DNA from 4 places in the Paenibacillus sp. 1SOY10 genome. Region 1 is predicted to be linked to each of the others. Evidence: a T-box and tRNA genes for the amino acid it is inferred to sense, from the RefSeq annotation. Region 1 holds a T-box; the other regions hold tRNA genes.
The links. A T-box is a leader RNA that pairs with one kind of tRNA and senses whether it is charged. The one in region 1 lies ahead of leuS (leucine--tRNA ligase), so its partner is inferred to be a tRNA-Leu.
Positions count from the first base shown of each region.

Region 2: it encodes a tRNA-Leu, which carries the amino acid that the T-box ahead of leuS (leucine--tRNA ligase) is inferred to sense. The anticodon was not compared.
Region 3: it encodes a tRNA-Leu, which carries the amino acid that the T-box ahead of leuS (leucine--tRNA ligase) is inferred to sense. The anticodon was not compared.
Region 4: it encodes a tRNA-Leu, which carries the amino acid that the T-box ahead of leuS (leucine--tRNA ligase) is inferred to sense. The anticodon was not compared.

Region 1 is NZ_JBXENK010000002.1:367,307-373,131, forward strand. It holds gene AC1VOR_RS07520 (glycoside hydrolase family 3 C-terminal domain-containing protein) at 1-902, shown strand, start outside; gene AC1VOR_RS07525 (DUF1540 domain-containing protein) at 1,117-1,266, opposite strand; T-box leader at 1,516-1,732, shown strand; gene leuS (leucine--tRNA ligase) at 1,854-4,295, shown strand; gene comER (late competence protein ComER) at 4,292-5,185, opposite strand; gene AC1VOR_RS07540 (ComEA family DNA-binding protein) at 5,529-5,825, shown strand, end outside.
Region 2 is NZ_JBXENK010000001.1:978,035-983,859, reverse strand. It holds gene AC1VOR_RS04485 (AraC family transcriptional regulator) at 1-391, opposite strand, end outside; gene AC1VOR_RS04480 (ABC transporter substrate-binding protein) at 554-1,912, shown strand; gene AC1VOR_RS04475 (carbohydrate ABC transporter permease) at 1,932-2,864, shown strand; gene AC1VOR_RS04470 (carbohydrate ABC transporter permease) at 2,869-3,732, shown strand; tRNA gene AC1VOR_RS04465 (tRNA-Leu) at 3,829-3,912, shown strand; gene AC1VOR_RS04460 (response regulator) at 4,087-5,691, shown strand; gene AC1VOR_RS04455 (sensor histidine kinase) at 5,691-5,825, shown strand, end outside.
Region 3 is NZ_JBXENK010000016.1:6,281-12,105, forward strand. It holds gene AC1VOR_RS22075 (sensor histidine kinase) at 1-1,400, opposite strand, end outside; gene AC1VOR_RS22080 (response regulator transcription factor) at 1,397-2,962, opposite strand; gene AC1VOR_RS22085 (hypothetical protein) at 2,940-3,089, opposite strand; tRNA gene AC1VOR_RS22090 (tRNA-Leu) at 3,138-3,220, opposite strand; gene AC1VOR_RS22095 (helix-turn-helix domain-containing protein) at 3,298-3,612, opposite strand; gene AC1VOR_RS22100 (PAS domain-containing protein) at 3,836-4,468, shown strand; gene AC1VOR_RS22105 (AzlC family ABC transporter permease) at 4,487-5,200, opposite strand; gene AC1VOR_RS22110 (AzlD domain-containing protein) at 5,214-5,534, opposite strand; tRNA gene AC1VOR_RS22115 (tRNA-Leu) at 5,623-5,705, opposite strand; tRNA gene AC1VOR_RS22120 (tRNA-Glu) at 5,739-5,813, opposite strand.
Region 4 is NZ_JBXENK010000001.1:794,105-799,929, forward strand. It holds gene AC1VOR_RS03765 (type I restriction endonuclease subunit R) at 1-2,506, opposite strand, end outside; tRNA gene AC1VOR_RS03770 (tRNA-Leu) at 3,063-3,146, opposite strand; gene AC1VOR_RS03775 (hypothetical protein) at 3,423-3,629, opposite strand; gene AC1VOR_RS03780 (alpha/beta hydrolase) at 3,724-5,370, opposite strand; gene AC1VOR_RS03785 (FecCD family ABC transporter permease) at 5,397-5,825, opposite strand, start outside.

The DNA.
Region 1 (5,825 bases):
CTGTGGAAATGCCTTGGATTGGCAAGACCCAGGCTGTGCTGGAAGCTTACCTTGGTGGACAAGCCTGTGGAGGGGCACTGGCTGATTTGCTGTTCGGTGATGCTAACCCTTGCGGTAAATTAGCCGAGACCTTCCCCGCTGCGCTGGAGCATAACCCATCGTACCTGTTCTTCCCGGGAGAGCATGACCGGGCGGAGTACCGTGAAGGAGTCTTTGTCGGATATCGCTACTATGACACCAAAGCCTTGGAGCCTTTATTCCCGTTCGGACATGGCTTGAGCTATACCCGGTTTGAATACACTGGCCTATCCTTGAGTGGTACGCGTATTCAGGAGTCAGACACCTTAACGGTGAGCGTGCAAGTGAGAAATACGGGCGAGCTTGCAGGTAAAGAAATCGTCCAGTTGTACGTGGGAGATCGCGAAGCTTCTGTTGCTCGCCCGCTTCGCGAGCTAAAGGGTTTCGAGAAAATCGAACTTCAGCCAGGGGAAGAGAAGACCGTCACCTTCGAATTGAGTAAAAGAGCGTTTGCCTTCTACGACGTCGAGTTAGGGGATTGGCATGTGGAGAGTGGCCTGTTTGACATTATGGTTGGGCGTTCGTCCCGTGATATCGCCGCAACGGCAGAAGTCTTTGTGGAGAGTGGGACTCAGCGAAATCGTGTTTTCACTCGCAACTCAACCTTGGGGGATTTGCTGACTTGGGGAAATCCAGACTCGGCTACTCTGGAACTCATTGAGCAGTTCAAAGCTAATAGTGGCATATTCCCGGCGGACAAGCCGGCGGATATCGCCGAGGCGGACCTGCACTTCCTGCCGCTACGGGCGCTGGTATGGCTCAGCAAGAGGGGGCTTCGCGAGAGTGATATGGAGACCCTGCTCGCTCGAATCAATCGTATTTAATATAGAACATCCACAGTAACAAAATAGAGAAGTATTTGGCAAAACCCAAGAAGCTAAAGCGATTTACTTGCTTAGTTCCTTGGGTTTTGGCGTCCAAGACTGCCTTGCGGCCAGAGCATGAATACAAAATCGCATTTAGATCTTGATAATCATTCTCAGCTTTGGTAAAATAAAAAGAGAAGGAACATGGGTTGTCCCTTCTCCAATGAATCAATTATGCTTTGTGCTCAAATGTTTTACAATCTGTTTCCTCAGAAGTTTTGGCTTCTTTATGAGAAACGATGTAGATGGAGGAAGCAGCGCATTTGTTACCGCTGTCCCAGAAACGACATGAATTCACTTCGCAGAGAACATCCTTTGCCATGAGTGATAACCTCCTCTCTATATAAAGTAAAACACACTGCAAAATAAAGGTCCTCGGGCAAGGTGGTGCTTGTCCAGGAGTCTGCCTCGAATTGTCGAGGTTTTTTGCGTTGTGTACACATCTTTATAATAACAAAATTTAGATAGAATAATCAAGGCTTCAACTGCGGTTACCGGATAAACCGGGTCCGCCGTTGACTTTATAGCGGTAAATTGGATATAATAACTGATAGCCAAAATTGCATACATCACGATAACTTTGAAGAGGAACAGTAATTTTAATTTCACCATTCAGAGAGCCGACGTCAGGTGCAAGTCGGTTGGGAAATGAAAATGAACTCGCCTTGGAGTCATGATGCTCAAAAGCATCGTCGTCTTGCCCGCGTTAAGGGTCAAAGTGAGCTAGGACAAAGTATGTCCGATGCTAACTAGGGTGGTACCACGGGAAATTTCCTCTCGTCCCTAGCGATGATACGCTATGGATCGGGAGGTTTTTTATTTATCTCAGGAGGTTCTTCAACACTTATAGCGGTACCACGATCCTGGATTTTGTACAAAACTATGGTTAATCAAGGAGGATTTTGGAATATGGCGGATCATAACGTGCCCCAAGATATCTATCGGGCTCAGGCCATCGAGCCGAAATGGCAAGCTTATTGGGATGAGCATCATACGTTCAAAACACGGGAGGAACAGGGTCAACCGAAATTTTATGCGCTTGATATGTTCCCTTATCCCTCGGGTGCGGGCCTGCACGTAGGCCACCCGGAAGGTTACACGGCGACGGATATCGTCTCCCGCTTCAAACGGATGCGTGGCTACAACGTACTTCATCCGATGGGCTGGGATGCCTTTGGACTTCCGGCGGAACAGCACGCGCTTGATACGGGTGAACATCCCCGGGATATTACGGTAAAGAACATTAATAATTTCCGGCGTCAAATTAAGTCGCTGGGCTTCTCATATGATTGGGACCGTGAAATTAGCACGACCGATCCGTCTTACTATAAATGGACGCAGTGGATTTTTATCCAGCTTTACAAACGCGGCTTGGCCTATGTTGCCGAGGTACCAGTGAACTGGTGTCCGGCGCTGGGAACAGTACTGGCCAACGAGGAAGTCATTGATGGCAAGAGCGAACGCGGGGGCCATCCGGTCATTCGCAAGCCGATGCGTCAATGGGTGCTGAAGATTACTGAATATGCGGAACGTTTGCTTGAGGATCTGGAGGAACTGGATTGGTCCGAAAGTATCAAGGATATGCAGCGTAACTGGATCGGAAAATCGGAAGGAGCCGAGGTTGTATTTGCCATTGAAGGGCAAGGCGCGGCATTGACCGTGTTCACCACGCGTCCGGATACCTTGTTCGGAGCAAGCTATGCGGTGCTGGCGCCGGAGCATGAATTGGTTAGCAAGATTACAACCGAAGCGCAACGTGCAGCCATTGAGTCCTATCAAGAGCAGGCTGCTCGCAAGAGTGATCTGGAGCGGACGGATTTGGCCAAAGACAAGACGGGCGTCTTTACCGGGGCCTATGCTATCAATCCGGTGAATGGGGCCAAGCTGCCGATCTGGATTGCCGACTATGTACTGGCAGGATATGGAACGGGAGCGATTATGGCTGTCCCGGGACATGATGAACGTGATTATGCCTTTGCCAAGCAATTTGAGCTGCCGATTATTGAAGTGGTGTCCGGCGGCGATTTGAGCAAGGAAGCTTATGCCGGTGACGGAGCCCACGTTAATTCCGGATTCATCGACGGCTTGCACAATGAGGAAGCCATCAGGAAGATGATTAGCTGGCTGGAAGAGAACGGCAAAGGAAAAGGCAAGATTACCTATCGTCTGCGGGATTGGTTGTTCAGCCGTCAACGCTATTGGGGCGAACCGATTCCCATCTTGCATCTGGAGGATGGCACGATGAAGCCGGTACCGGAGGACCAACTCCCGCTTGTCCTGCCGGATGTGGATGCGATCAAGCCATCAGGTACAGGAGAATCGCCACTGGCTAACGTTACGGACTGGGTCAACACAACCGATCCGGAGACAGGGCTTCCAGCCCGTCGTGAGACGAATACGATGCCGCAATGGGCGGGGAGCTGCTGGTATTACCTGCGCTACATTGACCCGCATAATGATCAAGAGCTGTGCTCTCAAGACAAGCAAAAGGAATGGTTGCCTGTTGACCTGTACATCGGGGGAGCCGAGCATGCCGTGCTTCATCTGCTGTATGCCCGCTTCTGGCACAAAGTACTCTACGACCTGGGCGTCGTGTCTACCAAGGAGCCGTTCCACAAGCTGGTGAACCAAGGGATGATCCTTGGCACCAACAATGAGAAGATGAGCAAATCCCGCGGCAACGTCATTAATCCAGATGAAATTGTGAATGAATTCGGAGCGGATACGCTGCGCGTTTATGAAATGTTCATGGGGCCGCTAGAAGCTACCAAGCCTTGGAATGCCAATGGAGTGGAGGGGGTTCACCGCTTCCTGTCCCGTGTATGGCGTTTGTTCGTGGCTGAGGATGGAAGCCTGAACGCCAAAATTACGGCAGATGGCGGCAGCGACGAGATGAAACGGACTTGGCATAAGACGGTCAAGAAAGTGACCGAAGATTTTGACAATCTGCGCTTCAACACGGCGATCAGCCAATTGATGATCTTTGTGAACGAAGCCTATAAGGCTGACGCAGTTCCGAAAGAGGCAGCCGAGAACTTCGTGCAACTACTCTCCCCATTAGCTCCACATATATCGGAAGAATTATGGGAGCGGCTTGGGCATGAAGGTACGATTTCTTATGAACCATGGCCAGCTTATGATGAGGTCTGGACCGTGGAAGCGGAAGTGGAAATCGTCGTTCAGGTGAACGGTAAGATTGTCGATCGCACTAAAATTTCCAAGGATCTGGATCAGGCGGCCATGCAAGAGCATAGCTTGGGTCTGCCTAATGTGCAGCAGGCTATGGCAGGTAAAGCCATCCGCAAGGTGATTGCGGTTCCTGGCAAATTGGTTAACATTGTCGTTGGCTAATCCGGAGCAGCTTCTTTGACGACGGAACGGAACAGTTCCTGAAGCTTGTTGACGTCTTCATCGTTTTTACGGTGAGTTGCTTGGATCAAGCGAGCGAACAAACGTTGTAAATCATCTTGAAGAACGGCGATGCCTTCGGCGGTAACTCCACCCGGTACTGCCACTCGCTTTCTGAGTGATTCTACGGTGAGTCCTCCTTCGGTCAACAACTTGCCTGTTCCTAACAGCATCTCTGAGCCGAGCCTACGGGCCTCGGCTTGGCTGATGCCGGTAAGCTCGGCGGCGGTGTCCGTCCAGATTTGCAGTACATAAGCCATGAACGCGGGTCCGCAACTGGACAAGTCCGAGGCAATTCGCGTTTCGCCTTCTCGCAGAGAGTGCGGGACGCTGATGGAGGACATGAGCTGCTCTAACAGCAGCCGATCCTCCGGAAGGATTCGACTACCATAAATACAAAGTGAAGCTCCGCTGTGGGTCATATGCGTAATGCTTGGGATGATCTTGGCAACTTTGGAGGGAATGCAGTTCTCCAATGCTTCAATTTGAACAGGACTTGAGATAGATATGATGATTTGCTTCTCATCAAGGCTATCCCGGGTTTCCGCGATGACATCGGGATAATCCAGAGGTTTGATGCAAAGAAAGACGATTTTGCTTCCTTGCACCGCTTGGGTATTGCTATCGCTAATTTGCAGTCCAGGGTGGCGTGAAGCGAGTGATTTGGCCTTAGAGGGAGAACGATTACTGGCACAAATATGATGCGGGAGCAGCGCGCCTGAACGCAAAAAAGCATCGATGAGCAAGCTTCCCATGGATCCGGTTCCGATGAAGGCGACTTTCATCCGGGTTCCCCTTTCCGTGCGTTGTTGCACCTTTCTGGTATGAAGCATGTCTAGGCATGTTTATTCCACTTGTAACAATATGTATGCATCTTGATTGGATCTTCATGACATAAGAGTAGATTCTTTTAAATGCGAGTTCAAAAAGTCAGGTTTACAGGACCAAGAAGGTTGGATGAAGCTAGGGACTGAGTAGCGGAGCTACAAGTTTTCGGAGAAAACTACTTCGGAAGCATAGGTACGTCAGCAACTCAAATGTTTCTGCGAGAAACATACTACGGAAGCCTACGCTTGGCCCGGCTGAATTCAAGATTCGATGTCGAATTTGCTTCTCGAGCAACTTCGTCCTGGGAAGATGACTTTTTGAACTACCTCTTAAGATTGGGGTGTGGGTATGCGCAAGTTGGTCATGACAGCCGCCGTGTCTGCAATGATCGGAGCGGGCCTGATGCTGCTGGCAACAGGAGGAAGTAAACCTGCGGGCATTGAAGGTTGGGCTCCTGTTAATGCTGCAATTGCTGCCACGTTGGAGGAAGCTGCCGAGGGTGAGCAGGCTGCTTCTGGCGGGAAAGTTCAGGTTAATGGGAAGGCGACGGTAGCAGCTACGGTGGAGACCCCGGAAGGCCAGTCTCCCCCGACATCCGTAGAAGTTCCCCGGCTACCTGCTGAGGAGGCTGCTCCACGCGGCAGT
Region 2 (5,825 bases), on a different contig from region 1:
TCGAGCAGACATCCGCATGATTGACGAAGGCTTTCTGTTTATGATTTTCAATCAATTGGGCTTGCCCTTCCAGACAATCATCCATCGAAAGACACTCGTTCCAACTGCCATAGGTCTGGAAATGAATCCAGATGATCTTTGTCTCCTCCTGGCAGGGAGCGGCGCCATAATGATGTCCATCGGGACGCAGGATCAGAAATTCCCCTTCATGCACCTCCCAGCACTGACCGTCCTCCGCCACTGGAAGCATGCCCTTAATCACAACAATCAGGTCGAACACGCCGATACAGTTGCGGTTAATATGGTGGTCACCTTCATCGTAAGAAGCATGACCGCAATCCACGAAATAGGGAATGGGCGGAGAAATGAAATGCAAGATGGATGAGTTCACGGGTTACCCTCCAAGCAGGTTGAGATTATTAAAAATCAGGTTGTAAACCTCCGTTTTTTATTAGAATACAACATGCTTTAATGTAATTAAAGCGCTTACTCCAATGTTGAGAAAATATAATTGGGGCGAACGCGGCATTTAGAAGTCAAGGAGGAGAACTTGATGAAGAAGGCTTTGATGGGTGCAATGGTGTTGATGCTGATCATGGTCATGGGGCTCAGCGGCTGCGGAGGAGCAAATACAGATAATCCATCCTCGGCGGGGACGGAGCCGAAGCAAAATGAAGGCAACGTCGCGAAGACAGATGGCAATGGTACTGCCACGGGTGGCGAAGCACAGAAGGTAGTCTTCTGGACGTTTGTGGATGCGCATCAACGGTTCTATGAAAGTATGGCGGACAGTTGGAATAAGGCTTACCCTGATAAGGCCATCGAGCTTGAAGCGACGACGATTCCCTATGATGATATGCATACCAAGCTTCTGGTTGCCTTGCAGTCGGGCGTGGGAGCACCGGATCTCGTGGATATCGAGCAGAGCAAGTTCCCGAACTTTATGAAAGGCACGCCACAGCTTGTTTCTCTGAACGACATCGTCGAGCCTGAGCTAGGTAATATTGTTAAATCGAGAGTGGAGATTTATAGCAAAGAGGATACGTATTATGGGATCGACTATCATGTTGGAGCCACGGTGATGTATTACAACAAGGAGATTCTGGATGCAGCCGGAGTTAATCCGGATGATATCGCAACGTGGGCTGATTTTGAGAGTGCAGGGAAGCAAGTGCTTGCAAGCACGGGCAAGCCGATGATTACGTTTGAAGGCAATGGGAACTGGTCCTGGTGGCCAGCGATCAGCCAGCAGGGTTCCGATCAGGTCGATGCCGATGGGAATGTCACGATTGATACCCCGGTTAATGTCAAAACGATGGAGTTCTTTCAGAAGCTGGTGAAGGAAGGAGTCGCTGCGGTAGCTCCCGGGGCTGGCCATGATACAGAAGAATATTTCGGTTATATGAATTCCGGGAGCGCGGCTTCCGTCTTCATGCCCTTCTGGTTCATGAACCGCTTCACCGATCATATCCCTGACCTGTCAGGCAAAATCATGATTCGTCCGATGCCCGCCTGGGAGGAAGGTGGCAATCGTTCGGCAGGCATGGGCGGCACGGCCACCTCTATTACCAATCAGGCCAAAAATCCGGAGCTGATGAAGGAGTTCCTGACCTACGCCAAGTTGTCCAAAGAAGGCAACTTGCAAGTATGGAAGCAGCTTGGATTCGATCCAATTCGGACCGATGTATGGAGCGATCCAGCTATGAAGGAATCTAACAAATTTACGGATTATTTCGGGGATGATATCTTCGATACACTGCTTAGCGTGAAGGATGAAATTGCACCGGTGCATATTCGTGAGCGATCACCGGAAGTATTTGATGCCGTTCGCAACAAAGCGATGCCAGAAATCTTCATTAACATGAAGGAGCCGGCTCAGGTGTTGAAGGATGTTCAGAGCAGCTTGAAATAGTGGGAGCAGGAGGCTAATCATGCAGCTAGAAAGAGAGCTGGATCCGGGGAAGATACGGAAGGAGCCGCGTAAAAAATGGGGCAATTCACAGAAAATTGCCCCTTACGTATTTGTATTTCCGTTCCTTCTGTCGTTTGTGCTGTTTTTTGCCTATCCGCTAGTTAGTGCCGGGGTGATGAGCTTTCAGGAGGTGCTGCCCGGAGAGGTATCATTTGTAGGGCTGGACAATTACCGGGCTTTATGGAATGAGGACTTCGGGGCGGCATTATACAACAGCAGCCGATATACTTTGTGGACGTTGCTGCTGCTCATTCCTGTCCCCATGCTGCTGGCCGTGCTTTTAAATTCCAAGAGAATGGTGTTCAGTCATTTTTTCAGATCCACACTGTTTATCCCGGCCTTGACCTCGGTCGTGGTAGCAGGCGTCATCTTTCGATTGATCTTTGGAGAATTGGATGGAGCGCTATTAAACACAATACTCCATTGGTTTGGCCTTCCTAGCCAGAAATGGCTGTATAGCTCCAGCTTGGGGATGGTGGCGTTGGTCGTGTTAGCTGGCTGGCGGTGGCTGGGCATCAATGTGCTATATTTTCTCTCAGCCTTGCAGAGCATTCCCGGTGAATTGGTTGAGGCGGCCCAGATTGACGGAGCGGGTAAGCTGAGAAGACTATGGAGCATCACGATTCCCATGCTGAAACCCATCACCATTTATGTAGTGACGATTACAATCTATGGCGGCTATGCCATGTTTACCGAGAGCTATATGCTCTGGGCAGGGAAGCCATCTCCTCAAAATATCGGGTTGACGATGGTTGGTTATATTTATCAGCAAGGTTTTCAGTATTTTAATCTTGGCTTCGGCTCCGCCATTGGCCTGACCCTGTTAGCCATTACCCTCATCGTCAGCATGGTGCAATTGGCCTTGACCGGCATGTTCAGGAAGGAGGAGTAGGCATATGCGGTTATGGGCTAGTAAAAAACGCCGAATCAACGCCTCTTCCCTAGCGATGCTGCTGCTCTTTGTCCTGCTCGCGATCTTGATGCTCTTTCCGCTCTATGCGTTATTCCTGGCTTCGCTCAAGCCGGCGACCGAGCTGTTCAGATATGGCCTGAATGTACGGCTGGATGTCCCTCTGATGAGTCTGGATAACTATAAAACGATCTTCATGGGTGAAGGGGCCGCAGCGAACTATTTCGGCTGGTATAAGAACAGTCTCATCATTACGTTGCTATTCACCTTGCTCAGTCTCTTGTTATCCTCTATGGTCGGCTATGGACTTGGCATGTATCGGTTCAAAGGGCGGATGCTGATCTTCACGCTGGCGCTGGTCGTCATGATGATTCCCGTAGAGATCATTCTGTTGCCACTGTACAAGCTGACCATCACACTCAAGCTGATCAACACGGTCTGGGGAGTGATTTTGCCCTTCGTGGTTGCTCCCTTGCCGATTTTCTTCTTCCGTCAATTTGTCCTGGGGCTACCGAAGGATTTCATGGATGCAGGGAGAATGGATGGCTGCTCGGAGTATGGCATTTATTTTCGTATTATGGTGCCCCTGATGGCTCCAGCGTTTGGTGCTATTACGATCCTGCAGGCCATGAATAGCTGGAACAACTTTCTGTGGCCGTTAATTGTACTACGAACGACGGAGCAATTTACGCTTCCTATCGGGCTGGCTTCCTTCGTGACGCCGCTAGGGAATAATTACGAAGCGCTAATCTCGGGGGCTGTGCTGGCGATATTGCCTATTCTGTTGCTATTTCTGTTCTTCCAGCGGTATTTCATTGAGGGTCTGACGGTTGGCGGGGTAAAAGGGTGATGCGCCTTAAAGTTAATCTCTAGTTGTACTTTCCTGAAATTTATGGTAATGTATATTTCGTTGCCGCATTTCTTGATGATGGCGACAACGAAATATGCGGTCGTGGCGGAATTGGCAGACGCGCACGGTTCAGGTCCGTGTGGGCTAACCCCCGTGGAGGTTCGAGTCCTCTCGACCGCATTACAAAGCTCCTGGATTCCTTTTGTGGGATTCAGGAGCTTTTTTTTATGAAAAAAACAGACTTATTCCTTAAAAAAATGATATCAAGCTTTGCTAAGCCCTGTGTTACTGTAAGGTTAGCAGGACTGTAAAATGAGATGATGAGATCGTGGCTGAAGCAAGGGGGGCATATACATGAGGGTGTTATTGGCGGATGACGAACCGGTTATATTGCGTGGATTGAAAAAACTTATTCCCTGGGATGAGCTGGGGCTGAACATTGTGGGTGAAGCTCAAGACGGGCATGAGTTAAGAGAGCTGATACCGGAATGCAGGCCAGATCTGATTATCAGTGATATCAGTATGCCAGGCCTGAGCGGAATTGATATTATCAAGGAGCTTCACGAGCAAGGGCGCCCGATAAAAGTTATATTTATAAGCGCTTATCAGGAATTTGCATACGCCCAGCAAGCTGTACAATACGGGGCGCTGGACTATCTGGTCAAGCCGGTGAGCAAGCCCCATTTGGAGTCGGTCTTAAGACGGGCAGTGGATATGATTCGTGAGGAGAACGAAGAAGAGCGTACCAAGGAAAGGCTTGATCATTATGAGCGTAAGCATCGCACGGTAACGATCAGTGAATACCTGGATAGTCTGATGGACGGAAATCAACGAGCGGCCAACGAACTCATCCGCATGGGAGCGTTCACCCTAAGTCGCTATACGAGCATCTGTCTCATAGAAATTGATGATGAAATAGGCGGAGAATCCCACTGGGCAGAACGTGAACGGAAGCTGGTCCATTTTGCGCTGAATAATATTATGAAAGAAACACTCGATAGCTGTAATAACTGTCTGATGTTTGTGAAGGATGGACGTTATGGTATCCTGGTTCAGTTCGAACACCCCGAAGAACCGAGACGGCTCATCGGGAACTTGCATGAACAAATTACCTCATTACTCAAGCTGAAGTTATCGGCAGGAGTCGGGCAAGCCGTGTCCGGGATTGAGCTTGCGGATGTATCTTATCGAAGTGCCTTGAAAGCGCTGCAAACCAAATATTTTACTGGACTCAATCAAATTATCAACGCGGAAGAGATGGAACAGGAAGCTACAGCGGATGGAGTGCCCGTGTTATCGGAATTACAGGAAGAGATCATTAAGGCGTTGTGTTCTCAGAATAAGAAGCTGCTTGAGGAGGTGACCGACAGCCTTCGGATGGGGGTGATTAGTCAAGCCAAAGGGAACAAGTCACTAGCCGTCACTAGTATGTACAATACAGTGCTGAGACTGGAGCAGGAGCTTACGCAGTTTGGCGTCCATTCCCGATTCTCTCGGGGGGCAGAAGATTCCCTTCTGGAGAGGCTGACGGGTCATGCTACCTTCACGAGTGCCATGGATGAACTCATGACTATGATTCATCACATGTTCGAGCAAATAAGTAGTAAGCTGGCCAACAAGGAGGTGGCTGAATTATCAAAAGTGAAGGCGTATATGGAGGAGCATTACGCCGAGAATATCACTTTAGAATCCATAGCCGCCATGATCTATATGAATCCATATTATTTCAGTAGCTTCTTCAAGAAGCATACAGGGAAGAATTTCAAGCAAGTTCTGACGGAGGAGCGGATGAAGCACGCTATCGGACTTCTGCTCACCACGGATCTGATGATTTATGAGATTGCCGAAGCAGTTGGATATAACAACGCCAGACATTTCAGTGATATGTTTAAGAAGCTGTACGGCAAGCTGCCCCAAGAATACCGGCAGTCCGCCAGGGCGGAACAGGGGGCAGAATGATGGGGTTCCGCAGGAAGAAATTCAATAGTATTTTTGTCAAATTTGCAGGCTCCTTTATTCTGGTAGGGTTAATTCCTCTGTTCACCTTAAGCCTCTTCTCCGTCAATACATTTACGAAATATGTAGAGCGGTAT
Region 3 (5,825 bases), on a different contig from region 1:
ACAGACATTATATAGAAGTAATTTTTCATCCATTCCATTTCCTCAGATAATTCCACCGCATCCCAGTTCTTGCGGGTAGTATATTGCAACATGCTGGACAAGCAGACAAGCATCCGGCTTAATTCGCGCTGCTGGTTCTCGATAGCCACCCAATTCATGACATTCAGCGTATTATAGAGAAAATGCGGGTTCATCTGCAGGTTGAGCGCCTGAATTTCCGCCTGCTGTTCCTTCAGTTTAATCTCATAATTCTCGGTCACCAGCTTCTGAATACGCTGGTTCATATTATTGAATTTACGGATCAAAATACCGAATTCGTCGTTGCCCGCAGGCTCAATCTGCATATGGAAATCCCCTTCGCCCACGAAGCGCATCGCCACCAGCAACTTCTTGACTGGCACCGTAATCCGCGCGACGACCAGGAAGGCCAGTCCGGCAGCAACAAGACCTAGCACAATAGCCAACGTTAACGTGGACAGCAAAATGGGTGGCACGATATCCTTGACCAGGGCCGACTCCGGAATGACAACTATGGACAGCCAGCCTGTAATGGATGAACGGTCGAAGCAAATGAGCATATTTTGCCCGTCCAGACTGATTCGCTGCGTTCCGCTTCCCCTGCCGAATAACCCAGTGGCCCAGTCCTCGGTGAAGCGTGCCGTCATCTGATACTCCTCTGAGCCCGCAACAATGACTCCATCCGGACTCAGCACCATGTAGTGCGAATCCTCCGGTATGCTACTCTCGAAGAGTGAGCGAAACAAGTTGGCCTTCAGGCTAATGGACAGCACCGGCCGCTCCACCCCGGGATCAAGATTCTTCATGGAGCTGATGTCCAGATATGAGAAGTTAAGCAGACGTGCCGCACTAAACAGATACTGGTAATCATAATTATCGGCAATCGAGAGCCAGGGCTGATCGAACATGTCCATAAAGTTATAGGTCGGGTACCACACCATCCTCCCTCCGGCCTCCCTCGCTTTGCGATAAACATCCGAGAGGGTCGGATCACCCTGCGGCATGTTCCGCTGGGGACCGAAGGTATAGTAAGTCGTCCAGATTTGGTAGGTGTACAAATCCTCATTCTGGGCAAAATGACGGCCCAACACCTGAGAGATTTTACGGTCAGCCATCAATAATTCACCCTGATTGTCTGCATTCAGGTTATTAAAAATATCGAACAGCTCCTTGTCCGCGAACAAGGTGGTACTGTCGTTCTCTATTTGCTTCAGCTTTCCATCAAGGACTTCATTGTTCTTCTTCACAATTTCATACACATTCTCCTGAGCTTGCTTGGTTACAACTTGCAGGCTCGTTCTGTAGAACAAGACGCCCAAAATAATAAGGGGCAGCGAGATTAATATCAGATAACTGGTTAGCAACCGGGTTCGCAGCTTCATCGGCGAAGATTCCCCAACGATTTATGCCGGTAAGCCTCCGGCGACACCCCCACATAACGTTTGAAGATGCGGCCAAAATATTTGGTATCCCGGTACCCGCTACGCTCGGCAATATCGTAAATTTTAAGTGTACACTCGGGATCGGACAGTAATTCCTTAGCCCGGTTGATTCGCGTCTCCGTAAGAATTTCCGAGAAGGTCCTGCCTGTATAATTCTTGAATAAGGTACTAAAATAAGATGGATTGAAATAAAATTGCTCGGCCAAATTCTCCAGAGTCAATTCCTCCATATAACGGCTTTGAATGAGCCGAATTGTGGCCTCGGCCGCATATTCGCCCCTTCCCCTTTTCTTATCCTGTAATTCTCGGCGGACCTCCAGTAACCTTGCCTCCAGCACGGATAGAAGGGCAAACATCGTCTCGCAGGCAGGAAGCTCCTTCGCCGAAGTCTCGGCAAGGCGCAGGGCCGTTTCGCGATCCAGCAATTCTCCGCAGCGGCTTTTGAGCATCATTAGAGTAAATGCAGCTCCTTCCTTCAATGTATCCGGATTTGTCCAGCCGCCGTTTGCCAGCTCTTCAAAGGCTGTTCGGCACAGGCCCAAAGCCGCCTCCGCCTCTCGTGTGCAAAGGAAGGCAAACAGTTGCTCATGATCTAGATTTAGACGGGTTGCTGTCGTTTCAGGCCTTTCCCAAGCAAAGACGACCCCTTTCCAGCCATCATGGAAGGTTAATGTCAAGGCTGCCATAGCAGTTCGGAAGGATTGCGGCCCCCCTTCCAGCAAACGCTTACAATGAACTCCTGATGCATGACTTAATCGCCCCCCTGCATACTCCGGAGCGTAAGACATACGTTCCAGCGCGTGTCTAACCAGGGGAATTTCTGGGCATTTCCCGGGGTTCTCCGAGCCTCCAGCTATGAGAGTAACCGCAAGCACACGACCCGGTTCTTTCTCCAGCATCCAGCTTCTAGTTGTTCCCACGCAAGACCAGATTTCACGTAGCTCATGGCATAACCTTGCTCCCGACTTCCCTGCCGAAAGTCCATCACCGGCACAGAACTCCGTCACCACGACAAAGCCCGAATTGTCTTGCAGTTCAGCAACTTCGGGGCCTTGTAAAGACTCTGATGGCACAAGGCCCTTAAGCCAAGAGCCTAGGAGCTCCTCGGCCTTCGAGTCAGTGCGGCCCTTATCCTCCCTCAATTGTTGTTCAATTCTCGACAGGACCTCTTCCACCTTATCCGTGTCCACCGGCTTTAGCAGATAATCATAGGCCCCATATCGCAGAGCCGTTTGCGCATATTCAAACAGATTGTACGCAGACAAGAAAATGACCTTAGGCTGCAAGACGAACGTTGACAGCTTCTCCAGGAAGGTGAGACCATCCATATGCGGCATGCGAATATCCGTCAATACCACATCCGGCTGCCATAGGGGCACCATATCCAAGGCCTCTGCTCCGTTCTTTGCCATCACCACTTCATACTCAGGCCGTATGCCCTGTAACAAATGGAACATCCCCCGGCGGTGCCTGGCTTCGTCATCCACGATCAAGATCTTCATCGTATCCCTCCCATGCTGCCTCTTCAACATTTATTATAGTGAAAAAAGCCACCTCTCCCATAGCAACAATCCTTGGATTTGGTGGACTTTTTTTAGAGTATGCCAACGCTCCTCTTTTTTTGAACATACAAAAAAAGCTCCCCGGATTCTCCGAGAAGCTTCTTCTACAATTTGATGCGGTCGAGAGGACTCGAACCTCCACGGGTATACACCCACTACCCCCTCAAGATAGCGTGTCTGCCATTCCACCACGACCGCGTTTGGATAAAGCCTTACTTAAAATGAAACGAACATTTGTTATTATATCTTCGTTGCCGCTAAAAGTAAAGCTGTAATTATGGTTTCCGGTCAGCCTTCTCTTGACGCCAACGTGTAAACTCAATATATTCTCGTACCAAAGCCCGTTCCGATTCGGTCAGAGAATGCATGAAAGTATCCCAATCCTCTTCTCCTGTTACATAATCAACCTTGTCTTCCCGTATATATTCAGCCTGCTTCTCTTGCCCCGTCATAAGCCAATCCAGGCTAATATCAAAAAAAGCGGCGATTTCAATCAGTTTATTGGTACTGGGCGTAGACTTGCCTCGCTTCCAATCCCCCAAATTGCCTGTGCTGATGCCGAGTTCCAGACAAAATGCCTTCTTGGTCATCCCTGCCTGCTCAATTAGCAGTTCAATACGCTCGTAGATTGACAAATTTGATCCAACCTTCCTTTGTTACGTTATTACGTAAATAAGTAATTTATAGTTGTTTAATGACGTAAATGCGTATATAATATGAAAATGAAACTTCGCCTCTATCTTAGCACAGCGTCGGCAAGACTTAACAGGTTCGGAGAACCACCCTTAATTCATTTATAGGAGCGAACTCGCCGTGAACCCATCCCCTCCATGGAAAGAAGCCTTTCATGCCCTTAATCAAAGTATTGCCATTCTTACTGCCGATGGAACAGTCGTATACATTAACCGTACCTGGGCTAACCGGGCTAGAGTGTTCGGGCTGGCTCCCCTCTGGGACCGCCCAGGGAACAATTTGCTGGACTACCTGCGAAGTCACAATCATCGGCTTAAGTACGAAGCCGCACAAGAACTGTTAGAGCATGTCCCCCTGGTTCTGGATGGAGCCATCCCGATCTATGCCACCGAGCTTTACATGGCGGTACCGCAAGGGGATCACTGGTTTCTGGCCGAAGTCACTCCGTATGGTGAAGAAGGGCAGTCTCCCCAAGGCCTCGTAGTCACTTGTACCGACATTACCCGATTGAAGGAACAAATTCGCAAGATGGAACACGACTTGTCCCATATCCGGACATTACGTGGTCTGCTCCCAATCTGTGCCGTCTGCAAGAAGATTAAGGATGAGCAGGATATCTGGAGTACCATTGAAGCTTATCTGATTAAGCACACGCACGCAGAGTTCACACACGACATTTGTCCCGACTGTATCCGGGCACTTTACCCCAAATACGCAGCATTCCTTGACCTGCCGCCTGAGGGAGAGCAATAGAGGCTAGCCGTAGTTAGTTTAGTTAGCTTGTTCAGCACGTCGCGACCGCCTGGTCCATTGCTGTCCTACCGTCGCCCCAACCACACCACCAAGAACAAGACCCAGTCCTCCTGAGTGAAGCACACCAGCCAACACAGCCACCAGCGCACCACTTGTCGCAGCCAGCATCGAGGCTCTTGTACGGTCTCCCCCGGCCAGCAGGGCAATGAACAAGGCGGGCAATGCAAATGAGAGAATCGTAGCCAGTTCTGCATTAACAAAGCTACCCAAACCGATACCTATCGATGTTCCAGCTACCCAGGAGCCATAAATCAGTAAGGCAAATGAAATATAATAAGCAGGTGTCAATGGATTCCCCTGAGTTGCTCTGCTAGAAGTAACGGCAAAGCCCTCATCTGTAAGGCCTATTGCAGCCAGCCATTTCTGTGGCTCCCTCCACGACGTCAAATAGGGCCCCATCGTCGCGCCATACAGAATATGACGCATATTGAGCAGCAATAATGTGGTAACAATCGTGACCGGAGCGGATGCCGAAGTAAGCATTCCCAGCAACATGAACTGGGCTCCCCCGGAGAAGATCCACACCGAACCCAGCATAGCTAATCCCCCATGCAGTCCTCCTGCGGAAGCCAACACTCCGTAAGTCATGGACAGTGGAAAATAAGCAATCACAATCGGCAGCGCATCCCGCATCGCCTGTGCCATATTTTCCTTACGCTGAATATGGTTCATCTTCTTGTCCCCCTTACCCCCATAAGTACATAACCGCAGCATAAAACAACACACCGGCAACTACGGTCAGCAGAAGACGACGTGACCACCAGGCTACGATGCATGTCGGAATGGCCGCAAATAACATGGTATTCTGAGCAAGCGGAAGGAAGTGACCTTCCTTCAACAGCAGCAGTGGCCCAATCAGCGCGCCAAGTACCGCCGGGGATACATAAGATAACCACTCTTTGGTTGACGGAGACCACTTCACCCGGCTTCCCAGGGTTAATGAGCCTGCCCGAAACAAGTAAGTCCCCGCTCCAATCAAAATGATAATCCAAAACTCGGTTCCCACGCCCTATCCCCCTTTATTCTCTATCGGATATATACCATTGGTTATACAGAAAGAACCTTGCTTGGACGCAAGGTTCTTTCTGTATCGATGCGGTCGAGAGGACTCGAACCTCCACGGGCGTACGCCCACTACCCCCTCAAGATAGCGTGTCTGCCATTCCACCACGACCGCATATTCAATTAACGATTGGAGCTAATATAATAATGGTGACCCGTAGGGGATTCGAACCCCTGTTACCTCCGTGAAAGGGAGGTGTCTTAACCCCTTGACCAACGGGCCATATCTATAGGT
Region 4 (5,825 bases), on a different contig from region 1:
TGGGAAGTGCTTTCGTAATATGTTCAAGTTTTGTATAATCCTCTTCGTAATTCTCATAGCTTTTTATGGCTCTTTGGATTTTTTCAAGTTTTTGATAGGCTCTTACTTGTTCAATCTTGTTTTTAATGTTATTGGAATCGCATTCCAATTTTTCTTTTGCTTGTTGAAGTTCCTCGTAGGCTTCTATATATCCAACTTTCACTTGGGCATATTCTTTCGGCACTAGGGCTTCCCAATTTTGCTGTTGGTTCGTAAATAGCCGGATGGCATCCTCCACATTTTTTCGCATAGTGGCAGGTTTTCGGAACAATACCACAATACCGTGCTCTTTCCCAGGCGCAATGCGATTGGTACGTGAAAATGCCTGTAGCAGCTTTTGATATTTCAGTTCCCGGTCAACATACAAAGTCTGTATCGTAGGCGCATCAAATCCCGTCAACAGACGGTCAACAACAATAACCATATCAAGCCATTTTCCGTCCTTTTGATATAAAGCATCTTTCCGTGCTAAGCGGTTATTAATATTTTTATTAAACAGATCGAGATCTGCGTAGTTCGTGCCAAAAACAGTATTGTATTCCTGCATAATGGCATTAACTTCTGCTTGCGCTTTGTTCATCTCACCTTGATTTTCGTTAATGGAATATGTAATGGTCACTCTTGGAAAATCAGGATCACGGAGTGTATGACGTTCATCTAACTCATGCCCATTTAACAGAGTTCCTTTTTTTTTCATTTTTTGTAGCTTATGATAAATAAGCTTGGCTTGAGTAATGGAGTGTGTTGTTAGAACAGCGCTCATAGTCGGATAGCCATTTATTACCTTAAAACGTTCTATCACGGATGAACGCTTAAATATTTTTTTTAGCATGGCTTCAATATAATCGTCACACTCAAATAATTCTCTGTCTTGTAATGCCTCTTTTTCAATATCTGTCATGTCGGCAAGCTTTTTGCTCGGATCGATCTTCGGGTATTTTCCTTTGACTGTTTTATACAAAAATTCTGCTTTACTATCCTCATTCAATAGGCAATGATATTCCACTTGAAAGTTCAAGACAGAATTATCGTCCATCGCGTTTTTCGTTGTGTATGCATGCAGTAAGTTGCCATACTGCTGTTTCGTTGTTCTTGCAAATGTTCCGTTTTCTTGTTTTTGGTTTTCATTAAAAATTGGCGTGCCAGTTAAACCAAACCATGTTGAGTTAGGCAGAAGTTTTTTAATCTCTTTCATCTGCTCATCGCTGACTGCACGATGACACTCATCTACTACAAAAACAATGTGTTCGCTTTTAAGCTTCTCAAATTTATTATTTTCCGTTTCTTTAGCATCTCTAACAGCCGCACTCAATTTTTGGATGGTTGTGACGATAATGGTGTTGTTATTTTTTTTACTTAGTAAGCTATTGCTTAGCTTACGTTGATTATCAACGCCGACAATTAGCGCATTCTCTGTAATATTGCCCGATGCCAAGCCTGTGTGAAACTCAGATGCAAATTTACTAAACTCATCTTTGGTTTGGCTGTCTAAATCTGTTCGATCAACAACCATAACGGTTCGGTCTACACCGATGGATGTCTGTGCTAAAAGCTTGGTTGCCACGAAACTTGTTATTGTTTTCCCTGAGCCAGTAGCATGCCAAATAAAGCCACCCTCATGCTTCGCCGCTTGACCAATAATCTTTTGAATAGCATGAACTTGATACGGTCTTAAAACCATCAAAAACTTATGGCTTTTCTGATCATCCACCAAAATAGTGAATTTGCTAATTAATTCGTGGGCAGTAGGGATACGTAAAACCTGCCTTGTGAAATCGTAAAGATTTTCGACGGGCTCATTATCCGACGTTCTCCAGTTGAACAGAAATTTCTTTGCGGCTTCAAAAGCTTTTGAGGTGTTAGCTACAGGTCGTGCAAAGTATTTCGTTGATACTTTGTTACTTATTACGAAAATTTGGGTAGTCGAAAAAATGCCATCAAAAAATCCAACTTCTGCATAACGCTGTATTTGCTCGAACGCTTGCATGTATCCATCTTTGGCAGATTCAGCTTTTAATTCAACATGAATAAGTGGCAAACCATTTATCAATAAGGTTACATCACCACGAGTATCAGTATTTGTATCTGGTGTAACTTGGTTTACCACTTCATAGCTTGAAATTCCGCCAGCAATATCCTTATTACTGAATAGCACAAGCGACACCCTGCCACGTTTCACATCTTCTCGCTCAACATGAATGGCAGCAACACCATTTTCACCTCGTAGCCATTGAGAAGCGTTAAAGGGAGTAGCTGTCAGTCGGCTAAATTCAACCTTTAGCTGTTCAAACTCTTTCTCTGTAAGCGGTACACCATCTAGTCGCGCCAGATTAATGCGATTGATATGTTTTCGCAAATTATCCCACAGAGCAGCTTCTGTTTTTAAATCACCACGATATGTCCATTGGTTTTCCCGTTTAGTTAAGATCTCAATGAAACTCTTTTCTGTTTGGGCTTCATAGTTCATTGATTAATCCTCCGTAATAAAATTTTTCTGACTTTTTACCGCCATGAAGACTATTTAATTTGGAATGATTGTAACACTCTCTTCAAACTTGGTGTTAAAGAAAGTATCCTCTAGAGCGTGTTTGCAAACTAAGATGAAGTAAGCATCATGCTTGATAACACTATCATTCCTCTTTATTAACACCTTACATATTCAAAGAAATAGCAGTGCTAAACTATCTGACGACCACGTAGAAAGCTTTAATGAGTAACAGCCTCAGACCTGTTTCATCTACTTTCCAATCAACATACAGCCATATGCACCTCGTTCTTCGCCTCACTATAATTAAATTCCCTTATTCATCGCTCTGAAAATCCTAGTCTATTCCGTCCAATTTAGACTCACCCTATGACCTGCACCTGTAATTGGTATATATGTAGATTAGAGCTTAATTTCGACGCTTTCTGTCATTTTCCTTTTTTACAAATTGCAAATTAAAAATATACAACAAGCTATGTAAAAAAGGATCTTGAATAACGTCAAAAGACGAATTCAAGATCCTGAGTATTTATAATAATGCGGTCGAGAGGACTCGAACCTCCACGGGGGTTAGCCCACACGGACCTGAACCGTGCGCGTCTGCCAATTCCGCCACGACCGCGTATCTCGTTGTCGCCTTCACCAAGAAATGCGGCAACGAAATTTATGATATCACGTATAAGCAAGCGAGTCAACAAAAATGTGAATTGGCCCAAATCCAGCAGCGCTTACGAAAACATACTCGGGAGCTGATCCAAGTGCTGCCCCGTCCCCTGCATACTGTCCCTTCATGCTGATACTAGACGAGTTGAGACGAGTTGGAAATCCTCCCACTAATATGAGGAAAATGGCTGATTTTCAAGGTTTAACTGGAGGATTTCCTGCTAAATGGGAGTCTCTACAGGAAAGTAATCAGCAGCAACACCACAGCCAAAATGCCGGCAATGTACATCAGGCTTAGACTTAGCCAATTTCGGCCCGTCTGCTGGGTATAGCGGGAGTTCTCTTCTTTATTGCCCTGAGAGCGTCCAATCATGATTGTGAAGACCAGAGCCAACACTACAGCCAGAATAATAATTAAATACAGCCATTCCACAAGTATCACCTGCCCATGCCTCATAATGACAACGCTATACAGATTGAAGTGAGCCCAACTCAACCTTGGGTCCATTATATCGAAAGCGCTGTCTTTATGCATCCTATATGCGCAGTTCTTCTCCCGGCTTTGCAAAGAGAAAACGCAACATAGGACTTATCAGCGGATGCAGCACGGAAACATGACCTTCCCCGGTAAATTCGCTCCATTCCAGCCTGCTAAAGGCTTGATTGCGGTAAGGAAGCAGCCCACGGTAATACTCCTGGGCCGATTCGTAGATTCTATCATCCTGTGTCCCCACCATGATCATAAGCTCAGGCCCATGATCCAGCGAGCCTTCTCGCTGCTCCCATTCGGGGAGACGACGGAACAGCAGGCGGTCATCCCACCAAAGTGACGGGCTACCTGCGATATAAGAACGGAACATGTGGGGACGTGTCATCAGGGTATGGAGCGTGAAATATCCCCCAAGCGAGTGGCCAAACAACGACTGCCGCGAGCGATCAATGGGCAAACGCTGAGCAATCAGGGGCATCAACTCTTGTTCGATAAAATCAAGGAAGAACTCCGCTCCCCCATTTACCGGCCAGGCAGAGCCATCCGGGCGAAGCCCGTCCCGCTTGGCAAGCGTGGTCAGGTCGTAGAACCGCCGTTCTGCCACAAAGGGCCCCTCCGCTGGATAACCAATTCCTACGATCACCCCAGGCGGCAAGCCGCGAGGATGTCGCGTCACCAGCCGCATCGCTTCGGCCAAGGAACCGAAATAGGCGTTGCCATCCACGGCATACAATACCGGATAACCCTCAGGCGGAGCGGGCTTCAACGGAATATGGACGAAGATGCGGTAGGATAGTCCGGTAATGCCTGACACCAGGTCAATCTGCTCGGTGCCCAGCACAGTATAGGGGACTCCCCCAGCGCCTTCGGTAGGTACTGAGCCGGGGGAGGCTCCCCACACATTCCCGGAGGACGTTCCTAAACCACTCTCCGCATATCGATCCCGATCTGTGTGAGGAAATAACCAAGCCAAGGCTTCAGGAAATTGCTTGGCCATAAAGATGAAGTCATGCGTACCGCCATCCACAATCTCCAGCTTCAGCGACTGCGAATGTATCCCGCGAGCACGCCACTCGCGGCATAACGCGAGTGTATTCGGAACCATCTCGCGCTGACGATTCACCTTACTCTGCCCCTCCCGGTTCCCTACGGAGACATAGAAGGCCTGTTCCTTCGATGGAACAGGCCACTGCGCAAGCTGCGCCAGTGCCCCTTCGTACCAGAGGGAGGCAGATAGGAGACCGAAGCGGCCAAAGGCATCTGGCCGGAAATAAGCACCGAATAAAGAGATCAGTCCTCCGAGCGAGCCGCCGATAAGCCCCGTATGAGCAGGCTCCGGCTTTGTGCGATAGACCGAATCGATCCAGGGCTTGATTGAATCGGCCAGTTCATCCACATAAGCCCGCCCTGCTCCCCCGAATACCGGGCGTCCCTCCGTCACGGCATCGGTCGGCCAAGGCGTATATTCATCGTTGCGGTAAGCGGAATGGACACCGATTACGATGACCTCTTCGACCTTCTCTTCACAGAAGAGCCGCTCCATATAACGGAAGCAGGCTCCCATCAGCTTGCCTCCGTCATGCACATACACCGTAGGGTAAGACCGCTCCGATATCGCATAGGTAGGAGGAAGATAGATGGTCAGCTTGCGACCCTCCCACTCCCTGTCTTCCATAGTAGATTGTACATTCACGCGTGACTCCTCCTTTTCATTAAAGTTCATGCTCTACCTCTTCCCGGCTTACTTCCCTGAATCAACAGATAGACGAAATAGGGGGCACCGATCACGGAAATGACCACGCCTACGGGAAGCTGTGCTGGCAGGAAGAAGGTTCGACCGATAAAATCACCCGCCAGCACCAGGACCATCCCCAGCAGTCCGGCAAGCGGAAGAGCGAGACGGTTGTGAATGCCCACCAGACGATAAGCGATATGTGGCGCAATCAGGCCCACGAATCCAATCGTTCCTGCGACCGCCACCGTGGCGGCAGTCAGGCCCACGCTCATCCCCAGCAGGATGTTGCGCGTCTGCTTCAGTCCCATGCCCAAGCCCACCAGACTGTCGTCATTCAGACGAAGCAGATCCAGACGCCGGGATTGCCCCCATAATAAGGGCGCCAATATCAGCAGCCAAGGCAAAATGGTCTG